Regions from separate parts of the Streptomyces sp. 3211.6 genome, predicted to be linked through region 2. Evidence: predicted binding sites of a transcription regulator. Region 2 holds the regulator's gene; the other holds the start of a gene.
What was found. Region 2 encodes HspR, which represses chaperone genes until heat shock. Its sites were predicted from a motif close to TTGAGNNNNNNNNNCTCAA; they were not measured.
Positions count from the first base shown of each region.

Region 1 (14,721 bases), 1.5 Mb from region 2:
CGGCGGCACGAGCACCACAGGCGGTACGAGCAACACAGGCGCGGCCGGCTACGCGGGCGTGGCGTCCAGCGCGTGACCCACCAGCGTCAGCAGGGACTCGACGACCGTGGCCCGGCGCCGCGCGTCCATGATCACGACGGGGACGTCCGGCGGGATGGTCAGCGCCTCCCGCACGTCCTCCGGCTCGTACTCCTTCGACCCCTCGAAGTGGTTGACGGCGACGGCGTAGGGCAGCCCGCAGCTCTCGAAGTAGTCGAGGGCGGGGAAGCAGTCGCGCAGCCGGCGCGTGTCGGCGAGCACCAGGCCGCCGATGGCGCCGCGCACCAGGTCGTCCCACATGAACCAGAACCGCTCCTGGCCCGGGGTCCCGTACACGTAGAGCACGAGGTCGTCGGCGAGGGTGATGCGGCCGAAGTCCATGGCGACGGTGGTCGTGTTCTTGTCCGGGGTCCCGGTCAGGTCGTCGGTGGGGACGCTGGCCTGGGTCATCACCGCTTCGGTGCGCAGCGGGGTGATCTCGGAGACGGAGGACACGAAGGTGGTCTTGCCGACGCCGAACCCGCCCGCGACCAGCACCTTGACGGCTACGGGCGCGCGCGAGCGGTCGTACTGCCACGGCTGGACGGGCTCGTCGGCCAGCAGGAGCGCGGTGTCCGGACCGGCGACGGCGTCGGAGGCGGCGTCGGAAACGGCGTCCGGGACGGCTTCAGAGACGGCGAAGGCCATCGAGCACCCTTTCCAGCAGCGCGCGGTCGGGGCGGCCGGTGCCGTGCCCCGTGCCGTAGACGCGGATCCGGCCCTGGTCGGCGAGGTCGCTGACCAGGACCCGGACCACGCCGAGCGGCAGTTTCAGGAGCGCGGATATCTCGGCGATGGTCCGCATGCGCCGGCAGACCTCGACGATGGCCCGCATCTCGGGCATCCGGTCGGGCGTCTTGGCCGGTCCGGCGTCCAGGGTGGCGACGAAGGTCTCCACGAGCAGCACCTGTGTGAAGCGGGTGCGGCCGCCCGTCAGGGAGTACGGGCGGACGCGGGCGGGGCGCCGGTCGGCCCCGCGTATCGGCAGTCGGTCGGAGGCCGGGCTCCTCACGGGGTGTTCTCCATCGACTGGCGCAGCTCGCTGCGGACTTCGGGGGTCAGGACGTGGCCGGCGCGGCCGACGAACAGGGCCATGTGGTAGGCGACGACGCCCATGTCGCAGTCGGGCGTGGCGTGCACGCCCAGCAGGGAGCCGTCGCTGATGGCCATGACGAAGACGGAGCCGTTCTCCATCGCCACCATGGTCTGCTTGACCGAGCCGAACTCCATGAGGGCGGCCGCGCCGGTGGTGAGGCTGCCGAGCCCGGACACGATGGTCGCGAGGTCGGCCGAGGCCCCGCGGGGGCCCTTGGGCCGGTCCGCCTTGCGGGATTCGGGGGCGGCCTCGGAGGAGAGCAGCAGCAGCCCGTCCGAGGAGACGACGGCCACGGAGTTGACCCCGGGCACCTCCTCCACCAGGTCGGTCAGCAGCCACTGCAGGTTGCGGGCCTGGCTGCTCAGTCCGTACGTACTGGGCGCGGTCATGTGCGTGCCTCCTGTGCGGTGTCCCCCTGATCGGTGTGTCCCTGTCCGTGGGCCTCATGGGCCCCCGGACCCCCCGGGGTCTGCCGCTGGTCCTGCGCGAGTTCGGCGGCGGCGACCCGGCGCCCGTCCTGGGCGCCCTGGTAGAAACCGCCGAGTCGGCGGCGCAGTTCCTCGGCGTCGACCCGGCGCGGCTCGGGGCGGGCCGCGGCGGGGCGTCCGGTGCCGCCGGGGGCGGCCACGGCGCGCGGGGTGCGCTTGGGGAGGCCCTTGGCGGTGACGGCTTCGGTGCCGCCGGGCTCGGGGTGGCTGCCCTGGCGGGGGATGAAGCCGTCCCCGGCGTCGGGGGCCCGTCGGTGTCCGCCCTGGTCGGCGTCGTTCCGTTCCCGGCGCGGCAGTCCTGCATCGGTTACGGGGCCACCGGGCGCGGTGCCCGGCTCCCCGGCGGCGTCCCCCGGGGCGGGGTCGGCCACCGCGAAGGCGTCCGCATCGGCGTCGGCCACGACCCGTGCGAGCAGTTCCTCCTCGGGACGTTCCCCACCCGGCGCCTCCGCCGCGGGGGCGGGCACGGTGAAGACCTCGTCGGCGGGCGGCGGCGCGTCCTCGAAGCCGGCCGACGGCTCGGGCACGACCCCGGCCGGCGGCTCGGCGGCGGGCGGCTCGGCGGCGAAGGGGTCAGCGCCGGCCGTGAAGACCTGGTCGGCCGGGGGCAGCTGGGCGTCCTCGAAGGCCTCGGCCAGCGGGACGACGCGGGCGGGCTGCTCGGCGTCGGCGGTGCCGGCGGTGTCGGTGTCGGCGGGCCGCTTGGTGAAGGCCCCGGCCCCGAAGGCCTCCGCCACCAGGTCGGCGGCGGCGTAGCCAACGGAGTCGGCGTAGTCGGACTCGGACTCGGACTCCGACTCAGCCCCGGACTCGGACTCGAACCCGGCAGCACCTATCCCGGCACCCGCGCGCTCGACGTCCACGGACCCGGCGTCCACGAACTCGACGTCAGCGGACCCGGCGTCCACGGACCCGGCGTCCACGGACCCGGCATCCACGAACCCGACGGCACCGTCCTCGACGCCCCCGTGCCCGGCACCCTCGTGCCCGGCGTCAGCAGACCCGGCGTCCACGGACCCGACGTCACCGGCCTCGACGTCACCGGCCTGAGCACCCTCGTCCTCCGCCGACTCCGGCGACTGCGCCAGCTCTGCCGACCCCTCCGGCTCCGCCTCGAAGGCCTCGGCCAGCGTGACCACCCTGGCGGCCTCCTCGGGGGCCGGGGTGTCCGTCGGCTGGGGGCGCAGGCGGGGCGGGAGGGTGTGCTCGTTCGCCTCGGCGATCACGCCGGGCAGCTGGTAGGCGGGCGCGCCGGAGGAGCCCAGGCTGTGCACGGGCGAGGCCGGCGGGGCGTCCGGGAGCAGCACGGCCGGGATGACCACGACGGCCTCCGTGCCGCCGTGGGCGGCGGTGCGCAGCTCGGCGGTGACGCCGTGGCGGGCCGCGAGGCGTCCGGCGACGTACAGGCCGAGGCCCAGGCCGTGTTCGGTCTCGGGTTCCTCGTCGTAGGCCTCGGGGGTGGAGAGGCGGGAGTTGAGGGAGGCGAGCCTGTCGCCGGTGACGCCGATGCCCTCGTCGACGACGGACAGCACCACGTCGCCGGCGTCGGTGATGTGGCCGGAGACCTTCACCTTGGCTTCCGGCGGGGAGAAGGTGGTGGCGTTCTCCAGGAGCTCGGCGACCACGTGCGAGATGTCGTCGGCGGCGTGCCCGGCGACCTGCGTGTAGGAGGGCAGCGTGGTCAGGTCGACGCGTTCGTAGCGCTCGATCTCGCTGACGGCGGCGCGCATGACGTCGACCAGCGGCACGGGCAGGCTCTGGCCGTGGCCGTGCTCCTGCCCGGCGAGGACCAGCAGGTTCTCGTTGTGGCGGCGCATGACCGTGGCGAGGTGGTCGAGCTTGAAGAGGGTGGCGAGCCGGTCGGGGTCGCCTTCCTTGGACTCCAGTTCCTCGATGACGGCGAGCTGGCGCTCGACCAGGCCGAGGGTGCGCAGGGAGAGGGAGACCGAGGTGGTCGACATGATGCGGCGGTGCTCTTCGAGCCCGGCGCGCAGCTCGGCCAGTTCCCCTTCGAGGGCCTTGCGGGTGGAGGCCAGCTCCTTCTCGCGGGCTTCGCGGCTGGTGGCGAGGGCTTCGTTGCGGCCGATGAGGCGGCGGCGGTCGGCGTCCAGGCCGGCGATCTTGGTGTGGAGGGCGACGGTCTGCTCGCGGACGGCGTTGAGGTGGCGGACGACCTCGGCGAACTCGTCGTTGCGGCCGGTGAAGCGGACCGGTTCCTGGGAGCCCTCCGGGGTGGCCAGCCGCTCGGCGCCGCGGCGCAGTACGGACAGGGGCCGGGTCAGGGAGCGGGCGACGCCGGTGGTGAAGCCGATGACGAAGAGGAAGAGGACGCCGAGTCCGGCGACCATCAGTTCGAGCCGGGTCACGTCGTCGTCGCGCTGGGTGGCGAGGGCGGTGGCCCGCTGGCCGGCGAGGGTGGCCTCGACGGAGCGCATGCGGTCGATGCGGGCGGTCAGCGCGGAGGCGAGGGCGCCCGGGTCGGTGGCCTTGCGTTCGGCTGCGGTCAGGGTGGGCCGCTCGGTGAGGCGCCCCAGCTGGTCCTCGGCGGTCTTGACCTCGGGGCCGGTGACGGTGGCGGCGAGGGTCTGGCGCACGGCGGGGCGGGCGGCCCGGTTGAAGTCGTCGAGGGCGGCCTGTTCGCGTACGCGGGAACGCTGGGCGGCGGCGCTGAGCTCGTCGGCGGCGGCGTTGCCCGGGGCCTGTTCGGCGCGGGGGACGGCCAGCGCGGCGAGCAGCAGCCCGCGGGTGGCGGAGGCCTGGTCCACGGCCCGGCTGAGGGGCGCCATGGGACGGGTGACGGCGAGTGCGGCCTCGGCGCGCGGCGGGGTGAGCTCGGCGAGCCGGTCGCCGGGCGCGAGGAGTTCGGTGATGAGCCCGGCGTAGGCCTGCTGGGCGGCCACGGCGGTGCCCTTGCCGTCGACGGCCTCGGCGCGGGCGGCCTTGATGTGGCCGAGGGCGCGGGCGAGGTCCTCGTCGGCCTCCGGGCGGAGTTCGGCGAGGGTCCGGTCGGTGCGCGCGGTGCGCTCGTCGACGGGTGCCTTGGCGTTGCCGGGACGGCCCTTGGCCGCGTACTCGACGACGGCGTCGCGCTCGTCGCCGAGGAGGTGGACGAGGGTGAGGGTGTGCTGTGTCTGCTCGGCGAGGGTGACGAGTCGCTGTGAGTCGTCCAGTTCCCTGGTGGCGGAGACGACGGCGGGGGTGCCGGCCGCGAGGACGGTGAGTCCGGCGACTGCTACTCCGACGACCAGCCTGCTGCGGACGCGCACGCGGCGTCCTGCCTTGGCGGGTCCGTCGGCGCTGGCGGTGCCGTTCTTCCGAGACCGCTTCTTCTGCACCGGTGCTCGCAATCCTGTACGTGGGGTCGTGCTCGTCTACTCGTGTGGCCGAGGTAACGGCCGGTCAACAAGTAAACGCCCCCTGCCCCCTCGTACCGCCTCAGACCTTCGCAGTGTGTTGGGAGGAGAGCCGCACATCGCCCACCCGGCCACTCGAAGGAGTGAACATCACGGAGGAGTGGCCGACCAACTCGGGCACGGCGTGCCAGGCGCCGTCCATGGACGGGCGGTTGAAAGATCGAGGCGGGCTTTGGCAATATGCCCGCCCACATTTACCGGGAGTACCCCTTCCGGCATTGGTACGTACCTGACCGGCCATCCGGGGTTCCGGTGGGCAGAATGTCCGTATGCGCATCGACCTCGCTTCGACCCCCGGCAGTGCTGAACGCCCCAACGAGGACTGGGTGTCGGCGTCGACACCTGCGGCGGGAGGGGGTGTTGTGGTCGTCCTGGACGGGGTCACTCCGCCCCGGGGGGACGACGGCTGCGCGCACGGAGTGCCCTGGTTCGCCACCCGCCTGGGCGGTCGATTGACCGAACTGTCCGGATCGCGGCGGGACATGCCGCTCGACCGGATCCTGGCCCGGGCCATCGGGGACACGGCCGACGCCCACCGCGGCACCTGTGACCTTTCTCACGTCCGGACGCCGCAGGCGACGGTGGTGATGGTCCGCTGGGACGAGGCCCGCGTGGAGCACCTGGTGCTCTCGGACTCCGTGCTCCTGCTGCGGGCGCCCGGCGGCGGGGTCACGGCGGTGCTCGACGACCGGCTGGACCGGATCCCGCACGGGGTGCGCGGCTCGGTGGCGGCCACGGACGCGCTGCGCAACGCCGAGGGCGGCTTCTTCACCGCCGCCGCCGACCCCTCGGTGGCGGCCCGGGCGGTCGTCGGGCGCACCCCGCGCCGGGAGGTGGGCGCACTGGCCGCGCTGACGGACGGGGCGAGCCGGTGGACGGACACCTTCGGGGAGGGCGACTGGGCGGCCTGTCTGGACGTGCTGCGCGAGGAGGGGGCACGGGGGCTGATCGGGCGGGTGCGGGCCATCGAGTCCGACCCGGTGCGCCCGCCGGCCCGGTACAAGCGCCACGACGACGCCTCGGCGGTGTACGCCGAGCTGTGAGCCCGCGCTCCCGGCGGGCCCGGTCCTACTCCTCGCCGGAGTTCAGCTGGTTGAGCAGCCGGGCCAGCTCGGCGACCTCGCCGCGGTCCCAGTCGGCCAGCTTGCGCATGTACTGCTCGCGCCGGGCCCCTCGCACGCGCAGGAACCGGGCCCGGCCCTCGTCCGTGAGGCCGACGAGGAAGGCGCGGCCGTCGGCGGGGTCCGGTTCGCGGGCGACCAGGCCCAGCAGTTCCAGGGCGCGCAGCTGGCGGCTCATGGTGGCCTTGCCGACGCCGAAGTAGGCGGCCAGCTCGGTGGCCCGCTGGCGGCCGGCGGCCTCCAGCCGGACCAGCAGCCCGTACGCGGCGGGCTCCAGCTCCGGGTGCAGGGCGCGGGCCATCTCGCCCGAGGAGGCCCGGGCGCGCCGAAGGAAGACGGACAGCTCCCGCTCCAGAGCGAGGAACTCCTGGTCTTCACTGCCGTGCACGTGCCGCTCCCATCGCTGGTGGGGCGCGACCTGGCACCCCGGTACGGGTCCAGTATTTCCCAGGGGGTGCGCCGCAGGCCCGGGACCCCGCCTGGGGGCCCCCGGACGGAGTCCAGGGGAAGGGGGTCCCGGGCCTGCGGAGGTGCGGCGGCGCCGGTCAGGCGGCCTTGGTGAAGGAGACCACCGCCGGGGCCAGGGCCAGCTCCAGCACCTGGCGCACGTCGGTCACCGGGTGCACCTCCAGCCCCTCCAGCACCTCATGGGGGACGTCGTCCAGGTCGGCCTCGTTGCGCTTCGGGATGATCACGGTGGTCAGCCCGGCCCGGTGCGCGGCGAGCAGCTTCTGCTTGACCCCGCCGATGGGCAGCACCCGCCCGGTCAGCGAAACCTCACCGGTCATGGCCACGTCCGTGCGGACCTGGCGGCCGGAGAGCAGGGAGGCCAGCGCGGTGGTCATGGTGATGCCCGCGCTCGGACCGTCCTTGGGGACGGCGCCCGCCGGGAAGTGGATGTGCACGCCCCGGTCCTTCAGGTCGGCGACCGGGAGCTCCAGCTCGGCGCCGTGCGAGCGCAGGAAGCTGAGCGCGATCTGCGCCGACTCCTTCATCACGTCGCCCAGCTGCCCAGTCAGGGTCAGTCCGGCCGCGCCGGTCTCCGGGTCGGCCAGGGAGGCCTCGACGAAGAGCACGTCACCGCCGGCGCCGGTCACGGCCAGGCCCGTGGCCACGCCCGGGACGGCCGTGCGCCGCTCGGCCGGGTCCTGGGCGGACTCCGGCACGTGGTGCGGCCGGCCGATCAGGCCCCGCAGCTCACCCGCGCCGATGGTGAACGGGAACTCCCGCTCGCCCAGCTCGTGCTGCGAGGCGACCTTGCGCAGCAGCCGCGCGATGGACCGCTCCAGGGTGCGCACGCCCGCCTCGCGGGTGTACTCCCCCGCGAGCTTGCGCAGGGCCCCCTCTTCCAGGACCACTTCCTCGGCGGTCAGCCCGGCGCGCTCCAGCTGGCGGGGCAGCAGGTGGTCGCGGGCGATGACGACCTTCTCGTCCTCGGTGTAGCCGTCGAGGCGCACCAGCTCCATCCGGTCGGCCAGGGCCTCGGGGATGGCTTCCAGCACGTTCGCCGTGGCCAGGAAGACCACGTCGCTCAGGTCGAGCTCCACCTCCAGGTAGTGGTCGCGGAAGGTGTGGTTCTGCGCCGGGTCCAGGACCTCCAGCAGGGCCGCCGCCGGGTCGCCGCGGAAGTCGGAGCCGACCTTGTCGATCTCGTCGAGGAGCACGACCGGGTTCATGGAGCCGGCCTCCTTGATGGCCCGGACGATCCGGCCCGGCAGGGCACCGACGTACGTCCGGCGGTGGCCGCGGATCTCGGCCTCGTCCCGCACACCGCCCAGGGCGACGCGCACGAACTTGCGGCCCATGGCGTGCGCCACGGACTCCCCGAGCGAGGTCTTGCCGACGCCGGGGGGCCCGACCAGAGCGAGCACGGCACCGCCACGCCGGCCGCCGATGACGCCCATGCCCCGCTCCCCGCGCCGCTTGCGCACGGCCAGGTACTCGGTGATGCGGTCCTTCACGTCGTTGAGCCCGGCGTGCTCGGCGTCGAGGACGGCCCGGGCGCCCTGGATGTCGTAGCGGTCCTCGCTGCGCTCGTTCCAGGGCAGCTCCAGCACGGTGTCCAGCCAGGTGCGGATCCAGGAGCCCTCGGGGCTCTGGTCACTGGCCCGCTCCAGCTTGTCGACCTCCTTGAGCGCGGCCTCGCGGACCTTCTCGGGCAGGTCGGCGGCCTCGACGCGGGCCCGGTAGTCGTCGGACTCCTCGCCCTCCTTCTCCCCGCCCAGCTCGCGCAGCTCCTTGCGGACGGCCTCCAGCTGGCGGCGGAGCAGGAACTCGCGCTGCTGCTTCTCCACGCCGTCCTGGACGTCCTTGGCGATGGACTCGGCGACGTCCTGCTCCGCGAGGTGGTCGCTGAGCGCCTTCACGGCGAGCCGCAGGCGGGCGACCGGGTCGACGGTCTCCAGCAGCTCCACCTTCTGCGCCACGGTCAGGAACGGGGAGTACCCGGAGTTGTCGGCGAGCGCCGAGACCCCCTCGATCTGCTGCACCCGGTCCACGACCTGCCAGGCGCCGCGCTTCTTGAGCCAGCTGGTGGCGAGGGCCTTGTACTCCTTGACGAGCTCGGCGACCGCCCCGGGCAGCGGGTCGGGCACCTGCTCCTCCACGGTCTCCCCCTCGACCCAGAGCGCCGCCCCGGGCCCGGTGGTCCCGGCGCCGATCCGGACGCGGCCGCGCCCGCGGATCAGCGCCCCGGGATCGCCGTCGGAAAGCCGCCCGACCTGTTCGACCGTCCCCAGCACACCGATCCCGGCGTACTTCCCGTCGACCCGCGGCACGAGCAGCACCCGGGGCTTCCCGCTGCCGCGCGCCGCCTGCGCGGCCTCGACGGCCGCGCGCACCTCGGCGTCGGACAGGTCCAGCGGGACGACCATCCCGGGCAGCACGACCTCATCGTCGAGCGGCAGCACGGGCAGGGTGAGCGTTACGGACGTCGAAGCCATGATCTTCCCTCCGGCAGTGAAGTTGAGCTATGCCGACTCAATGCTTCTGCGCGCAGCAATGTTCCCCAACTGGCGTTCGCCGGGGGCGAACAGCCCCGCGGTCCGTCCCGTAGCACCATGACGCCATGACAGACATACGACGAACCGTCAGCTCGGGCTCCCCGCTGGAACCCCGGATCGGCTTCTCGCGCGCGGTGCGCGTAGGGCGGCACGTGGCCGTCGCGGGCACGGCGCCCATCGGGGACGACGGCTCCACCGTCGGCCCGGGCGACGTCCACGCCCAGACGGTGCGGTGCCTCGACATCGCCCAGCGGGCCCTGGAGGAGGCGGGCGCCTCGCTGGAGCACACCGTCCGGACGCGGATCATGCTGACCGACATCACCCGCTGGGAAGAGGCCGCGCGGGCCCACGGCGAGCGCTTCGCCGGCATCCGCCCGGCGGCCACCTTCGTGGAGGTGTCCCGCTTCATCGACCCCGCCTGGCTGGTCGAGGTGGAACTCGACGCGATCCTCGACGAGGACTAGGGAGGCGGGGGGCCGGGGCGGGGGGGCGGACGCCGGGGCCCGGGGCGCCGGGGGCCGGGCCGCCGGGGGCTAGGACGCGGGGGGGGCTAGGACGCGGGCTAGGACGCGGGGGGGCTAGGACGCCGAGAGGCGGATGTCCCCGGAGGCGGTACGGACCGTCATCCGCGACGCGGCGTCCGGGCTGCTGCTCAGGCGGACGTCGCGGCTCCCGGAGGCCGTGTCGACCGACAGCCTGTACGGGCCCTGCGGGGCCGTCACGCCGACGTCGCCCGAGCTGGTGGTGACGGACACCGAGGCCGGAGCCTTCACGAAGCCGGCCTGCACGTCCCCGGACGCCGCACGCAGATCCGCCTCGGCCCCTTCCAGACCGGTGGCGGTGATCCGCCCGGAGGCCGTACGGACCTTCACCGGGCCCGCGATCCGCTCGGCCCGGATGTCCCCGGACGAGGAGGTCAGATCGGCCCGTGCGACCCCCTGCACGGTGATGTCCCCGCTGCTGCTCTCGACCCGCACCCCGGCTGCTGCGGGCACCTCCAGGCGGTAGTCGATCCAGCAGTCGTCCTCGCAGTCGTCCTGGAACTTCAGCACCCCGCCCGAGACCCGCTGCCCGGCCGTGGGCGCCGTGCCGCCCCGGTAGTGGACGACCCGCCGGACGGTGACCCCGGGGCCGGAGCCGGCGGTGACCTCGACGTCGCCGCTACGTATGCCCGTCAGCTCCACCGTCGTGACCGGCTCGGAGACGGTCGCGTCGGCGTCGAGGGTCTTCACCGGGCGGCCCACCTCTGACAGGCCGCAGCCGGACAGCAGGAGGACGGCCCCGAGGGCCGTGACGACGAGGCGGGTTGACGTGGTGTGAAGTGCAGGTGCCATGGGGACGAGTCTGCCGAGCCGACGCCGCAAGCGCGCGGGTGCAGACATCCGAACCGGGGGTGGGGTTAACTGCACCCCCCCACTTCTCCGGCCCTCGGGCCCTCCGACCCTCCGGCCCTCCCTTCCCGCCTCTTCCTCCTCTTCCTCCTCTTCCTCCTCTTCCTCCTCTTCCTTCTCTCCGTCGCCTCAGGCCCCGGTCGCCACCGGCCGGTCCGAGGACACGCCCCACTCGCTCCACGAACCGTCGTACACCGCGGTCTCCCCGTACCCAGCCAGGGTCGCGCCCAGCGCGAGCACGCACGCCGTCACGCCGGACCCGCAGCTGAAGTAGAGCCGCTCCCGCTCCCCGGCCAACGCCTCGAAGGCCGCCCGGAGTTCCCCGGCCGGGCGCATCAGACCGCCCGGCCCCTGGAGTTCACCGAACGGCAGGTTCAGCGCGCCCGGCATATGGCCACCACGCAGCCCGGGCCGCGGCTCGGGGGCACTGCCGGCGAAACGCTCCCGGGTCCGGGCATCGAGCACGACGGCACCCGGGTCGGCGAGGGCCCCGGCCACGGTGTCGGCGTCCACGAGCAGTCCCGGGCGCGGCCGCGCGGTGAAGGAGCCGCGCGGGCCGTCGTACACGGCCGGCCCGGCCTCGACGGGCAGCCTGGCGGCGATCCAGGCGGGCAGCCCTCCGTCGAGCACGGCGGCCCGGTCGAAGCCCATGGCCCGCAGCATCCACCAGGCCCGGGCACTGGAGTAGACCCCGGCGGCGTCGTACACCACCACGGCATCCCCGTCCCCGACCCCGAGCCCCCGCAGCGCCTCCTCGAACGCCGCCGCCGTGGGCATGGTGTGGGGCGCGGGGGCGTCATGGTCGGACAGATGACCGTCCAGGTCGAAGGGCCGGGCGCCCGGAATCCTCCCGGAGCCACCCCGATGCGCCCCGACGGAGGCGTCGAACACCACGACCCGCCCGAGGTGCGCGGCAAGCCAGCCTGTACCGACCAGCGGGGCGGGTATCTCGGGCGGGGATGCGAATGCGGATGCGGATGCGGATGCGGGCATGCGGAGCCTCCGGGGCGGGGTCGGAAACGATCTCCCGCCCATCCTCAACCCACCGCACGCTGGCCGGGGAGAGTTGGCTGGCGAGGCCGACGGCTCGGGGTGAACTAACCAAGCGGCAACGGAAGGCCGGGCGGGGGTGGGATGGCCGGGACCACACTCGGCGGTCTCAGAGAGGGGTTGGGGCTTTCCCGTCAGTCTCATCGTCCTTCCGCGTCGGGCCGCCCTGTCAAGGGCGCTCCTTCGTCGCGTCGCTTCGCGATCGCCTGCGGCGACCCTTGACAGGCCGTCCCGCCACGGAAAAACGAAGACTGCCGGGAAACCCCCAACCCGTCCCTGAGACCGCCCAGCTGGAACCCCGACCCTCCTGGGTGCCGGGCCGCTGTCCTGTTCCGGCCCGGTCAGGCACCGCCGCGAGGTGGGTGGGCAGGCGCCGACCCGCCCCCGGCCCCTCGAGGGGGCGATGGCGCGCCCCCTCACCCGCATCCGCCCCGGCGGGCGTACACCGCCACCCTCGCGCCCCTGACCTCCGTCACCGAGCAGCGGTCGAAGGCAGTCGTCAGGGTGGTGCGTTTCTCCGCCTCCGTGGGGTACGGGTCCAGCGGCTGGTCCGCCGGGTCCATCAGGGCTATCACCCTCGGGGACGACAGCAGTGCCCCCCGGACCCGGTCCGGGGGGAGTTCCGTGCCCTGGAGGGTGTGCGAGGCCGACGGGGAGGCGGCCAGGGCCACGTCGCGCAGCGCCCCGTACGGCCCGGGGGTGGACAGCAGCCACTCCCGCCTGCGGGACGGCATGAACAGCACGGCGTCCCCCGGCCTGGCCCGTTCCCGCACCGCCGCCGCCACCGCGAGGACGTCGTCCCGGCGGCTCTCCGGGGTGCGCAGCCACGCCGACCACGCCGCCACCGGGACGAGCAGCACGCCCGCGACCGCCCACGGCAGCCAGCCCCGCACCCCCGCCCGTCCCCCCTCCGCCGCGCGGGCGCCGACCAGGAGGGCGAGGCCGCCCAGGGCGTAGAGGACGTACCGGTCGACGTACCAGGGGTGGACCAGTGAGACCGCCATCAGCAGCCCGGGCGGCAGCAGGGCCAGGGGTACCGCGACCCGGAGCACTTCGCGCCGGCCTCCCCGGGCCAGGAGGGCCACCGCCGCCGCCAGCACCCCGTACGCCACCCAGTCCTGCCACCGGGGCCGGCCCAGCCAGCCCAGCTGCCGCTCCGCCTGCCCCGCGCTCACCACCGCCAGGGGCAGCAGCCCGGCGGCGACCGCCCCGGCCGCCCACCGCCAGACCCTCTCCCGCCAGGCGGCGAACGCGTGGGCGAGCAGGGCCAGGGCCGCGAACTCGTGCAGCCAGCAGCCCACCACCAGCACGACCGCGTAGGCGGCCCACCGCCGCCGCACCATCAGGTACGTCGCCCAGGCCACGGCCGCCGCGACCAGGGCGTACGAGCGCCCCTCCTGCCCGTACATCTGCACGGGCGGAAGCAGGACGTACACCGCCCCCGCGCACAGCGCGGCCCGCTCCCCCGCCAGCCGGTACGCCACGGCGGCGACCCCGCCGGCGGCGAGGGCCGTCCCCGCCACGGACGGCAGCCGCAGCGCCCACAGGCCCGCGCCGCCCGCCCCGCCCCCTTCCCCCCACACGGCGAACACCGTGTGCATCACCGCGTAGTACAGCCCGTGCACCGCGTCGACCTGTCCGAGCAGCCCCCACAGCTCCCCGGCCGGCCGGTGCGCGACCTGCCAGGTCGTGGATTCGTCGCGCCACATGCTGCCCCCGCCCGGTCCCCGCTCCAGGCCCCACAGGCCGAGGAGGAGGACGGCGAGCAGCGGCGGGAACCAGCGCCAGGCGGCCAAGCGGTGGATGACGTCCTCCGGGGTGCTTTCGGTCGGGGGTCGGGGCCTCCATACTCGGATGCGGTACCGGTGTCCCGCAGGAGGTCGGAGTGCGAGCGATGCGAGCGGCCGGGGCCGCGGCGGCGGTGCTGCTCGCCGCAGTGTCCCTGGCGGGGTGCGACCACGGCGGCTCCGCGGGCGGTCCGGAGCCGGCGGGGGCCACGGCGGCGGCCACGAGCGCCCCCGCGACCGCGCCCGTCCCGACGGCGCCCGCCACCACCGCCGGCCCGCAGCCCACGGCGACCGCCCCCGCCACGCCCCGCCCCACCCCTCCGCCGACGGCGGACCCGTCCACCGAGCGCCTTCTGCGCGTCACCCGCAGCGGCGGTTTCGCCGGCCGGACCAGGACGCTCCTCGTCAACGGCGACGGCTCCTGGACCCTCCTCGGCGAGCAGGACAAGGACCTGCGGAAGGGCCGGCTCACCCCGGCCGGGCTGGAGGATCTGCGCACCGCGCTGCGCGAGGCCGACTTCGCGCACCTGCCGCGCACCGCGACCGCCGATCCGCCGGTGTACGACGGGTTCACGTACTCCTTCGTGCACGGCGGCTTCGAGGTGGCGGCCGACCAGACGGCGCTGCCGGCGGCCCTGTCCCGGGTGCTGGAGGCCCTTCCCGGATTCGACGCCGCCTGAGGAATCCGGGATGAATCTCTGATTCCGGATGCTGTCGGGTCCTGTCCGAACCCTCCATGGCCGCAGGCCTGTGCCTCCTCTACGCTGCACCCCAGCCATCACGCGGATCATCAGGGGCGGGACATGGAACAGACGCACACCACCCACAACGGCGCCGCGGCCACTCCAGGTGCCCAGCGGCGCGTGCTGGTGGTCGAGGACGACCGCACCATCGCCGACGCCATCTCGGCCCGGCTGCGGGCCGAGGGCTTCCAGGTGCAGACCGCCTACGACGGGCCGGCCGCCGTCGCGGCCGCCGAGAGCTGGCTGCCCGAGCTGCTGGTGCTGGACGTCATGCTGCCCGGCTTCGACGGGCTGGAGGTGTGCCGGCGGGTGCAGGCGCAGCGGCCCGTGCCGGTGCTGATGCTGACGGCCCGGGACGACGAGACCGACATGCTGGTCGGTCTGGGGGTCGGGGCGGACGACTACATGACGAAGCCGTTCTCGATGCGCGAGCTGGCAGCGCGGGTGCACGTGCTGCTGCGCCGGGTGGAGCGGGCCACGCAGGCGGCGACGGCCCCGCGGGGGGCGACCCTGCGGCTGGGGGACCTGGAGATCGACCACGCGCAGCGCCGG
Region 1 covers NZ_RBXC01000001.1:5,333,166-5,347,886, reverse strand. Annotated here, with positions in the region: gene BX286_RS24870 (ATP/GTP-binding protein) at 49-726, opposite strand; gene BX286_RS24865 (DUF742 domain-containing protein) at 707-1,090, opposite strand; gene BX286_RS24860 (roadblock/LC7 domain-containing protein) at 1,087-1,563, opposite strand; gene BX286_RS24855 (nitrate- and nitrite sensing domain-containing protein) at 1,560-4,997, opposite strand; gene BX286_RS24850 (protein phosphatase 2C domain-containing protein) at 5,345-6,118, shown strand; gene BX286_RS24845 (MarR family winged helix-turn-helix transcriptional regulator) at 6,144-6,584, opposite strand; gene lon (endopeptidase La) at 6,742-9,138, opposite strand; gene BX286_RS24835 (RidA family protein) at 9,264-9,662, shown strand; gene BX286_RS24830 (DUF4097 family beta strand repeat-containing protein) at 9,777-10,532, opposite strand; gene BX286_RS24825 (sulfurtransferase) at 10,719-11,582, opposite strand; gene BX286_RS24820 (hypothetical protein) at 12,056-13,435, opposite strand; gene BX286_RS24815 (hypothetical protein) at 13,525-14,106, shown strand; gene BX286_RS24810 (response regulator transcription factor) at 14,230-14,721, shown strand, end outside.
Region 1: the regulator HspR is predicted to act here: its motif matches at 9,161-9,179, upstream of lon (endopeptidase La).

Region 2 (14,721 bases):
CTCTTCGGCGGCGGCCCCGTCGCCGGGCTCGCGGTGGCCTGGGCGGCCGCCGCGGTGGCCGCCGCGGGCGTGTACCGGGTCGGGGAGCGGCTGCTCGGGGCGCGGGCCGGGGTGCTGCTCGTCGCGCTGTGGGCCTCGCTGCCGCACGCCGTGGTGCTGAACCTCGGCTACACCGAGCCGCTGCTGTGCGCACTGGCCGCCTGGGCGCTGTACGCGCTGCTGCGCGGGCGCTGGATGTGGGCGGCCTCCCTGGCGGTGCTCGCGGGGCTGACCAGGCCGACCGGGATCGCCGTGGCCGCCGCCGTGAGCCTGCCGGCCCTGCGGGAGCTGCTGCGGGGCAACCGGACGCCCGAGGTGTGGGCGGCCGGGCTGCTGGCGCCCGCGGGCTGGGTCGCGTACGTACTGGCCGTCGGGGCGCGCCGGCACGAGCTGCTCGGCTACTTCACCGTGCAGCGGCAGTGGGGCTCGCGCTTCGACTTCGGCGCGGGCACGGTCGCCGCCGTGGGCGAGGTCCTGACCGGCGGGCGCGTGACGCTCCCGGTGGCCGTCACGGTGGCCACCCTGGCCGTGGCCGGGCTGTCGGCCGTGCTCCTGCTGCTGGACCGGGCGCCGCTGCCGCTGCTGGTGTACACCGCGGTCCTGCTGGTGATCACCCTCGGCGGGGCGGGGTTCTTCGAGTCGAAGCCGCGGTTCCTGCTGCCGGCGTTCCCGCTGCTGATCCCGCTGGCCGCCGCCACGGCGAAAGCCCGGCCGCGCACGGCGGTCGCGGTGACCGCCGGCATGGCCGGGCTGTCGTTCGGCTACGGGGCGTACCTCCTGCTCCTGGCGAAGGTGCCCCTGTAGCGGGCCGGGGGGCGGGGACGGCTAGGCGTCGTCCCCGTCCTCGGAGCCGGAGTCGCCCTCGGCGGAGTCGATCTCCTTCTCCAGGCCGAGCTGCTCCACGAGCCACTTGTCGAACTCGATCGACGCGCGGACCCAGCTGACCGTGGAGGACACGAAGTGCTCCAGGCTGACGCCGGTGCCGATCAGCATCTGCGCCTCGCCGATCAGACGGACCGAGCCGTCGTCGTGCGTGTGGCTGTAGACCTTGGGCCACAGGGTGCGGCGGTTCCAGTCGTCGATCGACTCGAGCAGCTGCGGCTTGTCGTCGATCGCGTGGGGGCGGTCGTAGAAGGTGCGGACGGAGAAGACCTGCTGCTCGCCCTCACCGCGGAACATGAAGTACGTGCGGAAGTCCTCCCACGGCGCCGCGAGGTCGCCCTCGTCGTCGACGACGTACTTGAGTTCCATCTGCTCCAGGAGCTGCTTGACCAGGTCCTGGTCGGGGACGACGGGGCCCGCCGGTCCTGTCGCCTGCGGTTCGGGCTGACCCCCGAAGTTCGGAATCGAGGCCGGGTCGATGCTCACCGTGTACTTCCCTTCGTGCGGATACAGCCATCCTCCACCATCGCGCCCACCCCCTGTCCACCCCCGCACGCCCGATCCGCTCCGGGCGGACACGGACGCGCGGCGGTCCTTACGGGCGCGGGGGCTACAGGGCCCGGCCCACCAGCAGGTCCTCGCCGGCCACGTCGACGCGGACCGTGTCGCCGTCCTTGACCTCGCCGGACAGGATCTCCTTGGCCAGCCGGTCCCCGACGGCCGTCTGGATCAGGCGGCGCAGCGGGCGGGCGCCGTACGCCGGGTCGTTGCCCTTGTCGGCCAGCCAGGCCAGGGCCTCGGGCGTGACGTCCAGGGCCAGGCGGCGGTCGGCGAGGCGCTTGGCCAGGCGGCCGATCTGCAGCTCGGCGATGTGCGCCAGCTCGTCGCGGGTGAGGGCCGCGAAGACCACGAGGTCGTCCAGGCGGTTGAGGAACTCCGGCTTGAAGCTCGCCCGGACCACCTCCAGGACCCGGGCCTTCTTGTCCTCGGCGGAGGGGAGCGGGTCCACCAGGAACTGGCTGCCGAGGTTGGAGGTCAGGATCAGGATGGTGTTGCGGAAGTCGACCGTGCGGCCCTGGCCGTCGGTGAGGCGGCCGTCGTCGAGGACCTGGAGCAGGATGTCGAAGACCTCGGGGTGGGCCTTCTCCACCTCGTCCAGCAGCACCACGCTGTACGGGCGGCGCCGGACGGCCTCGGTGAGCTGGCCGCCCTCCTCGTAGCCCACGTACCCGGGCGGGGCGCCGACGAGCCGGGCCACGCTGTGCTTCTCGGAGTACTCGGACATGTCGATGCGGACCATGGCCCGCTCGTCGTCGAAGAGGAAGTCCGCGAGGGCCTTGGCCAGCTCGGTCTTGCCCACGCCGGTGGGGCCCAGGAAGAGGAACGAGCCGGTCGGCCGGTCCGGGTCGGCGATGCCGGCGCGGGTGCGGCGCACGGCGTCCGCGACGGCCCGTACGGCCTCGGTCTGGCCGATCAGGCGGCGGCCCAGCTCCTCCTCCATGCGCAGGAGCTTCTGGGTCTCGCCCTCCAGGAGGCGGCCGGCGGGGATGCCGGTCCAGGCGGCGACCACGTCCGCGATGTCGTCGGGTCCGACCTCGTCCTTGACCATGCTGTCCTTCACGGGACCGGCCTTGGCCTCCTCCTCGGTGGCCTCGGCCAGCTCGCGCTCCAGCGCCGGGATCTCCCCGTAGAGCAGCTTGGAGGCGGAGTCGAAGTCACCGTCGCGCTGGGCGCGCTCGGCCTGGCCGCGCAGGTCGTCCAGGCGCTCCTTGAGCTCGCCGACCCGGTTGAGGGACTGCTTCTCCTTCTCCCAGCGGGCGGTGAGGCCGCGCAGCTCCTCCTCCTTGTCGGCGAGGTCCTTGCGGAGCTTGTCCAGGCGCTCGATCGAGGCCGGGTCGGACTCGTTCTTCAGCGCCAGCTCCTCCATGCGCAGCCGGTCGACGGAGCGCTGGAGCTCGTCGATCTCCAGCGGGGAGGAGTCGATCTCCATGCGCAGCCGGGAGGCGGACTCGTCGACGAGGTCGATGGCCTTGTCGGGGAGGAAGCGGGAGGTGATGTAGCGGTCGGAGAGGGTGGCGGCGGCGACGAGGGCGCTGTCGTTGATGACCACCTTGTGGTGGGCCTCGTAGCGGCCCTTGAGGCCGCGCAGGATCGCGATGGTGTCCTCGACGGTGGGCTCGGCGACCAGCACCTGCTGGAAGCGGCGCTCCAGTGCCGGGTCCTTCTCGATGCGCTCGCGGTACTCGTCCAGGGTGGTGGCGCCGACCATGCGCAGCTCGCCGCGGGCCAGCATGGGCTTGAGCATGTTGCCCGCGTCCATGGCGGAGTCCCCGCCGGCTCCGGCGCCGACGACGGTGTGCAGCTCGTCGATGAAGGTGATGATCTGGCCGTCGCTGGACTTGATCTCGGCGAGGACGGTCTTGAGGCGTTCCTCGAACTCGCCCCGGTACTTGGCACCGGCGACCATGGCGCCAAGGTCGAGGGCGACGAGCCGCTTGTTCTTCAGGGACTCGGGGACGTCGCCCTTGACGATGCGCTGGGCGAGGCCCTCGACGACGGCGGTCTTGCCGACGCCGGGCTCGCCGATGAGCACCGGGTTGTTCTTCGTGCGGCGCGAGAGGACCTGGACGACGCGCCGGATCTCGTGGTCGCGGCCGATGACGGGGTCGAGCTTGCCCTCGCGGGCCGCCGCCGTGAAGTCGGTGCCGAACTTCTCCAGGGCCTTGTACTGGCCCTCGGGGTCGGGGGTGGTCACCCGCCGTCCTCCTCGTGCGTTCTCGAAGGCGGCCAGCAGCTTCTTCGCGGTCGCGCCCTGGGCGGAAAGGACCTCACCGGCCTGGCCGCCCTTGGCGGCGACGGCGATGAGGAGGTGTTCGGTGGAGAGGTAGTCGTCGCCGAGGGCCTTCGCCTGGGAGTCGGCCTCGGCGAGTACGGCGAGCAGGTCGCGGCTGGGCTGCGGGGGCGCGACGGTGGAGCCGGTGACGCTGGGCAGGGCGGCGAGCAGCCGCTCCGCGCCGGCGCGGACGGCGGCCTGGTCGGCCCCGGTCGCGGCGAGCAGATCGGTGATGTTCTCGTTGTCCTCGCCGGCGAGCAGGGCCAGCAGCAGGTGCGCGGGGGTCAGGTCGGCGTGGCCGTCCTTGACGGCCCTGCTGGTGGCCGCGTTCAGCGCGTCACGGCTCTTGTTGGTCAGCTCGGCGTCCACTCTCGGTTTCTCCTCTCCGGCGGGACTTTCACAACTCTGACAGGTTCAGCGTCTGCAAAGTTGAGTCTATTCCACTCAAGGCCGGATTCGGCCCGGACATATGCTTCGGGCCATGTCTGTTTCGAAGCCGGTCCACGACGTACTCAACCCGACGCCCGACTACCTCGCCTTCTGGCGGGAGCGGCACGTCTGCACCCTGACCACCCCGCGGCCCGACGGCACCCCGCACGTGGTCCCGGTGGGGGTGACGTACGACCCGGAGGCCGGGCTCGCGCGGGTGATCAGCAGCAAGCACAGCAAGAAGGTGCGCAACGTCCTGGAGGCACCCGGCGGAGCGGCACGGGTGGCGGTGTGCCAGATGGAGGGCCGGCGCTGGGCGACGCTGGAGGGCCGCGCGGTGGTCCGCAGCGACGAGGCGTCGGTCGCCGAGGCGGTGGCGCGCTACGCGCAGCGGTACGGGCGGACGCCCTCGCCCAACCCCGACCGGGTGGTCCTGGAGATCACGCTGGACCGGGCCATGGGGCGCGCCTGAGAAAAACGGCCGGATTCGAGCGGTCCTCAAGCGGTCCTGGACCGTTTCTCAGTGGATCCTCACCCGGATGTCCGGTTCGGACACTGGACGCGGACAGCACAACGGCGCCATCGTGGTCAGGTCCACGATGGCGCCGTTGTGTGGGGGAAGCACCTGGAGCGATCTGCAACGACGGGGGAATCGCCTCAGGCACTGCGGGGGGTGGCGGTGGTGATATCGGGTTCGAAGAGCTGGTGATCACGCTGATCGAGGTTGACGAAGACCATGCCGTACCGCACTTCACAGCGGACGGGCTGCGGTGCGCCCCGGGGGCGGCGCAGGCAGCGGTAGGCACGGACGTCCTCGTCCTCCTCGCGCACGATGACGATCGGCTGGCCGAACAGGGTGACCATCAGCGAGTCGCCGGCGTAGGGGATCGCCGTGGCGAGGTCGATGAACTGCCAGCCAGAGCGGTACGCCGAAGCCATCTCGCGCCGGAAGTCGCGGTCGTCGGGGGTCATCAGGCGACCGTCTCGGGTGTCGAGTTCCAACCGCTGTCGGGCTCGCCGTTCGTCGTGGCGACCGGGCCGGCGCCCGTCGGGGCGATGTTCCAGCCGCTGTCGCCGGACGCCATGTTGTTCCAGCCGCTGTCTTCCTTGCCTGCGGGCGCGGTGTTCCAACCGCTGTCGGCCCGAGCGCTCCCCGCATCGCCATTGACGGCGCTGACTGCCCCAAAGACCGCAACAGCGGAGAAAACAACGGCAAGCGCCGAGCGAAGCATTCTCTTGTACATGGTCGGCTTCGTCCTCACTTGATGGAATCCTCTCCCCCGCACGTCAGACCATGGCTCATTCAGGCACGTTACGGCCACAGGGACGATGCATCATGTTCTTGCATGTTCAGGACCCTGGGGGGTGGAGATTTGCCCATAAGCGACACAAACCCGACACATCCCCACCCCGTCACATCACTGTGCGACGAAGGTGCACGACTGTACGCGGCGGCGCTCAGCACCGGCCGCATCCCCCGCAGCGAAGTGGCAAACGCCCCCTGCCTGCTCGAATTCGCACTCCTGCGGCCCGACCCGGATGACGCGAACCAGCTCCGCGCAGTTCCACCGTCCGTCGCCCTCGCCCAGCGGCTGCAGCCGCTGGAGCGCGAAATCCAGGAACGGCGGCGCACCGCCGTCGATCTCACCGATGCATTCGAGCCGTTCCTCACCATCAGCGCGCAGAACCCCGCCAACACCCACGCCATCACGGTGCTGGAGGGCTTCGACCAGATCAACGCCGCCCTCGACCTGGCCACGGCCGAGTGCCACACGGAGATGCTGACGGTCCAGCCCGGCGGCGCACGGCCCTCCTACGCCCTCAGCGAGGCCCTGGAGCGCGACGCCCCGCTGATCGACCGGGGGGTGAGCATCCGCACGCTCTACCAGCACACGGCCCGGCACAGCCAGGGAACGCTCGCCTACGTGGACCGCATCTCGACGGGCAAGGTGGAGATCCGCACCCTCGAGGAGCTGATCGAACGGCTCATAGTGTTCGACCGGACCGTGGCCTTCATCCCGGCCAGCGACGACCGCCGCGTGGCGCTGGAGCTGCGCCACCCCGGGCTCGTCGACTACCTGATCAAGGTGTTCGAGCAGCTGTGGCGGCGGGCCGTGCCGCTGAGCGACGAGGTCACCTACACGCACATGCCCGACGGCATATCGGGCGTCCAGCGTTCCATCGCCCAGCTCCTCATCGAGGGGCACGTGGACGAGGCGATCGCCCGCCGGCTGGGGATGAACGTACGCACCTGCCGCGCGCACATCGCGAAGCTGGCCACCGCCCTCGGCAGCGGCAGCAGGGCCCAGCTGGGCTACCTCATCGCCCGCTCCGGCATCCTCCACGACGAGGGCGGGACGGCGCCCGCCCCGGGCTGCCAGGGGCCCGCCGAGGGCCTTGCGGGGCCCGGCTGAGGGGAAAGGGCGGGGGATATGCCGAAGGCCCCGTCCGGGCCCCTGAGGGGCCTGGACGGGGCCTTCGGCGAGTCGCACCGACCGCGCCGGCCGGTGCGGGCCCGGCGTCAGTCCATCGGGCGCTTGGGACGCCAGACGACCAGGGCGCTGCCCGGCTGCGGCGGCTGGTACGGCACCAGGTCGCGGCGGTACGAGGCGTGCACCGCGGCCTCACGGGCCTGGAGGGCCGCGGCAGCGCCGTCCACCGCGGCGGACAGCTCGGCGACGCGCTGCTGGAGCGCGGCCACCTGGTTCTCCAGCTCGATGATCCGCTTGATGCCCGCCAGGTTGATGCCCTCGTCCTGGGACAGCTGCTGCACCGTGCGGAGCAGTTCGATGTCCCGGGCCGAGTAGCGCCGGCCGCGCCCGGCCGTGCGGTCCGGGGAGACCAGGCCGAGGCGGTCGTACTGGCGGAGGGTCTGCGGGTGGAGTCCCGAGAGCTGGGCGGCCACCGAGATCACGTAGACCGGGGTCTCGTCGGTCAACTGGTACGCCCCGTCACCGAAACGGGACTGTCGTCGGCGGCCTTCCATGTCAAGCTCCCTTCGCGGACTCGAACAGCAGGGCACGCGGGTCCTCCGACCCGGTGGCGTCCCGGAACATCTCCAGGGCCTCGCGGGCCTTGTCGGACAGTTCCACCGGTACCGCGACCTCGACCGTGACGAGCAGGTCGCCGCGGGTGCCGTCCTTGCGGACCGCGCCCTTGCCGCGGGCCCGCATCGTGCGGCCGGTCGGGGTGCCCGGGGGCAGCTTCAGCGTCACCGCCGGGCCGCCCAGGGTCGGGACCTTGATGTCGGCGCCGAGTGCCGCCTCGGCGATCGTGACGGGCACGGTCACCGTGAGGTTGTCGCCCTTGCGGCCGAAGACCGGGTGCGTGCCCACGTGCACGACGACGTAGAGGTCGCCCGCCGGGCCGCCGCGCTCGCCCGGGGCTCCCTTGCCGCGCAGCCGGATCCGCTGGCCGTCGGAGACGCCCGCCGGGATCCGGACCTGCATGGTCCGGGAGGACTTGGCGCGCCCGCTGCCCTTGCAGACCTCGCAGGGGTTCTCCGCGATCAGGCCGCGGCCCTTGCAGTCCGCACAGGGGTCGGTCAGCGAGAAGCCGCCGCCGCTGCCGCGCGAGACCTGTCCGGTGCCGACGCAGGTCGGGCACACCCGGGGCGTGCCGTTCTTGTCGCCGGTGCCCGAGCAGGCCTTGCAGGGGGCCTGCGAGGACATCCGCAGTGGGACCGTCGCCCCGTCCACGGCCTCCGTGAAGGAGAGCGTGACCTCGGACTCGATGTCCTGGCCGCGGCGCGGCTGGGTGCGGGTGCCCGCACCGGCGCCGGCGCCGCGGTTGAACAGGCCGCCGAAGACGTCGCCCAGGCCACCGCCGAAGCCGCCCTGGCCGGCGCCCTGGGTGCCCCCGAAGAGGTCGCCCAGGTCGAAGTTGAACGAGCCGCCCCCGCCCGGACCGGGGCGGAAGCCCCCGTTGCCGAACAGGGCGCGGGCCTCGTCGTACTCCTTGCGCTTCTTGGCGTCGCCGAGGACGTCGTTCGCCTCGGAGATCTCCTTGAAGCGCGCCTCGGCCGAGGCGTCGCCCTTGTTGGCGTCCGGGTGGAACTCGCGGGCGAGCTTCCGGTACGCCTTCTTGATCTCGGCCTCGGTGGCGTCCTTCGGGACACCGAGGACCTTGTAGTAGTCCTTCTCGACGAAGTCCTTCGTGCTCATCCCCGGTGTCCCTCCTCCCGCCTGCCTACATGGTGTGCGTCAGCCCTTGTCGGGGGCATCCGTGTCCTTGTCGGACGGCGTGTCGCCGTCGGCGGACTCGGACTTCCCGGCGGGAGCCGCGCCCGGCTGGGGTTCGGCCACCGCCACCCGCGCGGGGCGGATCGTACGCTCGCCGATCCGGTACCCCGGCTGCAGGATCGCCACGCAGGTCGTCTCGGTGACGTCCGGCGCGTACGAGTGCATCAGGGCCTCGTGGATCGTCGGGTCGAAGGGCTCGCCCTCCTTGCCGAACTGCTGCAGCCCCATCTTGGCGGCGGCCGTCTCCAGCGACTCGGCGACGGACTTGAAACCGCCCACCACCTCGCCGTGTTCCCGGGCCCGGCCGATGTCGTCCAGGGTGGGAAGGAGCTCCGACAGCAGGTTCGCGACCGCGATCTCCTTGACGGCGACCCGGTCCCGCTCCACGCGGCGCCGGTAGTTCTGGTACTCGGCCTGGAGCCGCTGGAGGTCCGCGGTGCGCTCGCTGAGTGCGGTACGGGCCTGGTCCAGCTGCGCCAGGAGGGCCGTTTCCTGCCCAGGACCTTGAGCTGCGTCCCCGGCCGGGGCCGCCTCCTTCTCCTTGGAGGAGTCGGCGGCCTTCGGCTCGGCGTCGTCGGCGCCGGTGGGGACTTCGGGCTTCTCGTCGAAGCCCGGGGTCTCCTCCGACATCAGGCCTGGCCGCCCTTCGGCTTGTCCTCGTCGACGATCTCGGCGTCCACGACGTCGTCGTCGGCCTTGGCGTGGCCCGCGTCACCGGCACCGCCGGCGGCCTGGGCGGCCTGCGCGTCGGCGTAGATGGCCTGGCCCAGCTTCTGGCTGACCGCGGCGAGCTTCTCCGTGGCGGTGCGGATCTCGGCGGTGTCGTCGCCCTTGAGCTTCTCCTTCAGCTCGGTGACGGCCGTCTCGACCTCGGTCTTGACCTCGGCCGGGACCTTCTCCGCGTTGTCCGCGAGGAACTTCTCCGTCTGGTAGACGAGCTGCTCGCCCTGGTTGCGGGACTCGGCGGCCTCGCGGCGGCGGTGGTCTTCCTCCGCGTACTGCTCGGCCTCCTGGCGCATGCGGTCGACCTCGTCCTTGCCGAGCGAGGAGCCGCCGGTGACGGTCATCTTCTGCTCCTTGCCCGTGCCGAGGTCCTTGGCCGTGACGTGCATGATGCCGTTCGCGTCGATGTCGAAGGAGACCTCGATCTGCGGGACGCCACGCGGGGCCGGCGGCAGACCCGTCAGCTCGAACATGCCGAGCTTCTTGTTGTACGCCGCGATCTCGCGCTCGCCCTGGTAGACCTGGATCTGCACGGACGGCTGGTTGTCCTCGGCCGTCGTGAAGATCTCCGACCGCTTGGTCGGGATGGTCGTGTTGCGCTCGATGAGCTTGGTCATGATGCCGCCCTTGGTCTCGATGCCGAGGGACAGCGGGGTCACGTCGAGGAGCAGGACGTCCTTGACCTCACCCTTGAGGACACCGGCCTGGAGGGTGGCGCCGATGGCGACGACCTCGTCCGGGTTGACGCCCTTGTTGGCGTCCTGACCGCCGGTGAGCTCCTTGACGAGCTCGGCGACGGCCGGCATGCGGGTGGAGCCGCCGACCAGGACCACGTGGTCGATCTCGGACAGGCTGATGCCGGCGTCCTTGATGACGTTGTGGAACGGGGTCTTGCAGCGGTCGAGCAGGTCCGCGGTGAGCTGCTGGAACTGCGAGCGCGTGAGCTTCTCGTCCAGGTGCAGCGGGCCCTCGGCGGAGGCCGTGATGTACGGCAGGTTGATGGTCGTCTCGGTGGAGGACGACAGCTCGATCTTCGCCTTCTCGGCGGCCTCGCGCAGACGCTGGAGCGCCATCTTGTCCTTGGACAGGTCGACGCCGTGGCCGTTCTGGAACTGCTTCACGAGGTAGTCGACGACGCGCTGGTCCCAGTCGTCACCACCGAGGTGGTTGTCACCGTTGGTGGCCTTCACCTCGACGACACCGTCGCCGATCTCGAGGAGGGACACGTCGAAGGTGCCGCCGCCGAGGTCGAAGACGAGAATGGTCTGGTCGTCCTTGTCGAGACCGTAGGCCAGGGCGGCGGCCGTCGGCTCGTTGACGATGCGCAGGACGTTCAGACCGGCGATCTCGCCGGCCTCCTTCGTCGCCTGGCGCTCGGAGTCGTTGAAGTAGGCCGGGACGGTGATGACCGCGTCCGTGACCTTCTCGCCCAGGTACGCCTCGGCGTCGCGCTTCAGCTTCTGCAGGATGAAGGCGCTCATCTGCTGCGGGTTGAAGTCCTTGCCATCCAGGTTGATCTTCCAGTCAGTGCCCATGTGGCGCTTGACGGAGCGGATGGTCCGGTCCACGTTCGTGACCGCCTGGCGCTTGGCCACCTCGCCGACGAGGACCTCGCCGTTCTTGGCGAAGGCGACGACGGACGGCGTGGTCCTGGCACCCTCGGCGTTGGTGATGACGGTGGGCTCGCCGCCTTCGAGAACGCTGACGACGGAGTTAGTGGTGCCCAGGTCGATGCCGACCGCACGTGCCATTTCGATTCCTCCAGCTGACTTGAGTGGAACAGACTCAAGGATGCCGCACCGCCGCGCCTGCGTCAACAGAGGTGAGTCGAGGGGGCTCAACCTTTAGGCGGAGCTTACGCTCAGGTTCCCCGCTTACGGGGCGCTGCGCGCCCGTCGCCTCAAGCGCCGGCGGGGCTGAAATCCGCGGGACGGCGTCGCGCACGCGCGACCCGGCGCTGCAGAATCCAGCCCCGCCGGCGTTTGAGGCGCGGGGGTTCCGGGGCAGAGCCCCCGGCCGCGGCGCGGCACCCGAACGGGTCCCGGTGCGGGGCCCGGCCGCGCGGCGCGCCCGGCTCGCGGCGGGCGTCCGGCAGCGTGCCTGGCATGCCTCTGATGCCGCCCCTGCCCGCCCGGGCCGCCCGGCTCGCCCGGTACGCCCGGCCCGCCCGGGCTCCCTGGTCCGGCTGGGCCGCCCGGCCCGCCCGGCCCGCCCGGCCGTGGTCGCTCCGGAGCCGGATCCGGATGCACTGGCCGGCCAGGCCCCCGGCCAAGCGGGTGTGCGACCTGATCGGCGCGGTCCCCCTGACCCTGCTGTGCGCGGCCCTGCTCCTCCTGGCGGCAACCGCCCTGTACGGGGCCACCCGCGCGGGCGTCCTCGTACGGGAGCCCGCGCTCGGTCTGGCCGGCCGCCCCTTCCGCACCTGGCGGCTGCGCACCGAGGGGGCCGGCCGCCCCGGGGCCTGGGTACGGCGGTGCGCCCTGGACGGGCTGCCCCAGCTGCTGAACGTGCTGCGTGGCGAGATGTCGCTGGTCGGGCCGCGCCCCGAGACCCGTACGGAGCACCCCGAACGCCTGCTCGTACGCCCCGGAATGACCGGATTGTGGCAGGTCAGCGCACGTTCCGACCTCCCCTGGGAGGAGATGCCCCTGCTGGACCGGCACTATGTGGAGAGCCACTGGCTGGGGATGGACCTCGCGATCCTCGCGAAGACCCCTCGGGCCGCCTACGAACAGAGGCGTGCCTGAGCGACACAGATCACCGCTCACTCACCTACAGTGCGGCGCGGGAAATGGGTAACCTCAAGCCTTGACTCAATAAGTTACCGCTTAGTAAGTCCCGCCCGAGGAGCCCTCCCATGCAACTCGCCGCGATCATCGTGTCGCTGGTCCTGACCGTGGTCGGCGTCGCGCTGCTCGCCCGAGCCGTGGCGCAGATCTACCGGTTCGTGAAGCTCGGCCAACCCGTACCGGCGGGCAGCCGCACCGACCGGCCGAAGGAACGAACGATCACCCTGGTCAGGGAGTTCCTCGGCCACACCCGGATGAACCGCTGGGGCATCGTCGGCTTCGCCCACTGGTTCGTCGCGATCGGCTTCCTGACCCTCCCGCCGACCCTGGTGCAGGCCTTCGGCCAGCTCTTCCAGGCCGACTGGCTGCTGCCGATCGTCGGTGACTGGCTGCCGTTCGAGCTCTACACCGAGTTCATCGGCGTGATGACGGTCCTCGGCATCGCCGTCCTGATGGTCATCCGCCTGCTCAACCTTCCCTCGCGGGCCGGTCGCAAGTCGCGCTTCGCGGGCTCGAAGGCCTGGCAGGCGTACTTCGTCGAGTGGGTCATCCTCACCATCGGCATCGCGATCCTGTGCCTGCGCGGCCTGGAGGGCGCGATCCACGGGGTGGACGCGTACGAGCCGGCGTACTTCGCCTCGTACCCGCTGGTCCTGGCCTTCAAGGCGCTCTCCGCCTCCGGCATGCAGAACGCCATCTACTTCACCGCGATGGTGAAGATCAGCGTGTCGTTCATCTGGATGATCACCGTCTCGCTCAACACCAACATGGGTGTGGCCTGGCACCGCTTCCTCGGCTTCCCGAACATCTGGTTCAAGCGGAACGCCGACGGCGCGACGGCGCTCGGCGCCCTCCAGCCGATGACGAGCGGCGGCAAGGAGATCGACTTCGAGGACCCGGGCGAGGACGACGTCTTCGGCGTCTCCCAGGTCGAGCAGTTCTCCTGGAAGGGCATCCTCGACTTCTCCACCTGCACCGAGTGCGGCCGCTGCCAGTCGCAGTGCCCGGCCTGGAACACCGGCAAGCCCCTCTCCCCCAAGCTGCTGATCATGTCGCTGCGCGACCACGCGCACGCCAAGGCCCCGTACCTGCTCGCGGGCGGCGGCAAGACCATGGAGGGCGAGGAGAAGGCCACCGCCGAGCAGCTCGCCGGTGTCCCCGCCACCGCCCTCGCGGAGGCCGAGCGGCCGCTGATCGGCACCGCCGAGGAGAACGGCGTCATCGACCCCGACGTGCTGTGGTCCTGCACCACCTGCGGGGCGTGCGTGGAGCAGTGCCCCGTCGACATCGAGCACATCGACCACATCGTCGACATGCGCCGCTACCAGGTGATGATCGAGTCCGCGTTCCCGTCCGAGGCGGGCACGATGCTCAAGAACCTGGAGAAGAAGGGCAACCCCTGGGGCCTGGCCAAGAAGCAGCGGGTGGAATGGACCAAGGAGGTCGACTTCGAGGTCCCGATCATCGGCAAGGACGCCGAGGACCTCTCGGAGTTCGACTACCTGTACTGGGTCGGCTGCGCGGGCGCCCTCGAAGACCGCGCGAAGAAGACCACGAAGGCCTTCGCCGAGCTCCTGAACATCGCGGGCGTGAAGTTCGCGATCATGGGCGGCGAGGAGAAGTGCACCGGTGACTCCCCGCGCCGCCTGGGCAACGAGCCGCTGTTCCAGCAGCTGGGCCAGGAGAACGTCGCCATGCTCAACATGGCCTTCGGCGAGGACGACGAGGACCCGGCGACGAAGAAGCCGAAGTCGGCCAAGCGGATCGTCTCGACCTGCCCGCACTGCTTCAACACCATCGCCAACGAGTACCCGCAGCTGGGCGGCGAGTACGAGGTCATCCACCACACCCAGCTGCTCCAGCACCTCATCGACGAGGGCCGCCTCACCCCGGTCACCCCGGTCGAGGGCCTGATCACCTACCACGACCCCTGCTACCTGGGCCGCCACAACAAGGTCTACACCCCGCCGCGCGAGATCATGTCCGCGGTCCCGGGCCTGCGCCAGCAGGAGATGCACCGCCACAAGGAACGCGGCTTCTGCTGCGGCGCGGGCGGCGCGCGGATGTGGATGGAAGAGCGGATCGGCAAGCGCATCAACAACGAGCGCGTCGACGAGGCCCTGTCCCTCAACCCGGACATCGTCTCGACCGCCTGCCCGTTCTGCCTGGTCATGCTCACCGACTCCGTCAACGGCAAGAAGAACGACGGCCAGGCGAAGGAATCCGTCCAGGTCGTCGACGTCGCCCAGCTCCTGCTGGAGTCGGTGAAGACCCCGGAACCGACGGAGGAAGAACTGGCCGCCGCGGAGGCGGAGGCCGCCGCGGAGGCGGAGGCGAAGGCCGCGGCCGAGGCGGAGGCGAAGGCCGCCGCGGAGGCGGAGGCGAAGGCCGCGGCCGAGGCAAAGGCTGCGGCTGACGCGGAGGCGGAGGCTGAGGCAAAGGCCGCGGCTGACGCGAAGGCCAAGGCGGAGGCCGAGGCGAAGGCGGACGCGGGGGCCGAGACCGAGGCTGCGGCCGAGCCGGAGGCAAAGGCTGCGGCCGACGCAGACACCCCGGAAGAGGCCAAGGCCGAGCCGGAGGCTGCGGCCGACGCAGACGCCGACGCCAAGGCGGAGGCCGAGCCGGAGGCTAAGGCTGTGGCCGAGGCTGAGGCTGAGACGACCCCGGACGCCGACGCCGCGACCGAGGACGCCGAGAACGCTCCCGTAGCGGAGGAGAAGGCGGAAGCCCCCGAGGCGGCGGACACGAAGCCCGAGACCGAGGCCCCCGCGGCGGCGGACGCGAA
Region 2 covers NZ_RBXC01000001.1:3,869,141-3,883,861, forward strand. Annotated here, with positions in the region: gene BX286_RS17740 (hypothetical protein) at 1-843, shown strand, start outside; gene BX286_RS17745 (YbjN domain-containing protein) at 865-1,407, opposite strand; gene clpB (ATP-dependent chaperone ClpB) at 1,532-4,123, opposite strand; gene BX286_RS17755 (pyridoxamine 5'-phosphate oxidase family protein) at 4,236-4,655, shown strand; gene BX286_RS17760 ((2Fe-2S)-binding protein) at 4,841-5,155, opposite strand; gene BX286_RS17765 (hypothetical protein) at 5,155-5,427, opposite strand; gene BX286_RS17770 (helix-turn-helix transcriptional regulator) at 5,530-6,597, shown strand; gene BX286_RS17775 (heat shock protein transcriptional repressor HspR) at 6,705-7,169, opposite strand; gene dnaJ (molecular chaperone DnaJ) at 7,171-8,346, opposite strand; gene grpE (nucleotide exchange factor GrpE) at 8,386-9,054, opposite strand; gene dnaK (molecular chaperone DnaK) at 9,054-10,898, opposite strand; gene BX286_RS17795 (sugar transferase) at 11,253-11,894, shown strand; partial or broken gene BX286_RS17800 (heterodisulfide reductase-related iron-sulfur binding cluster) at 12,005-14,251, shown strand.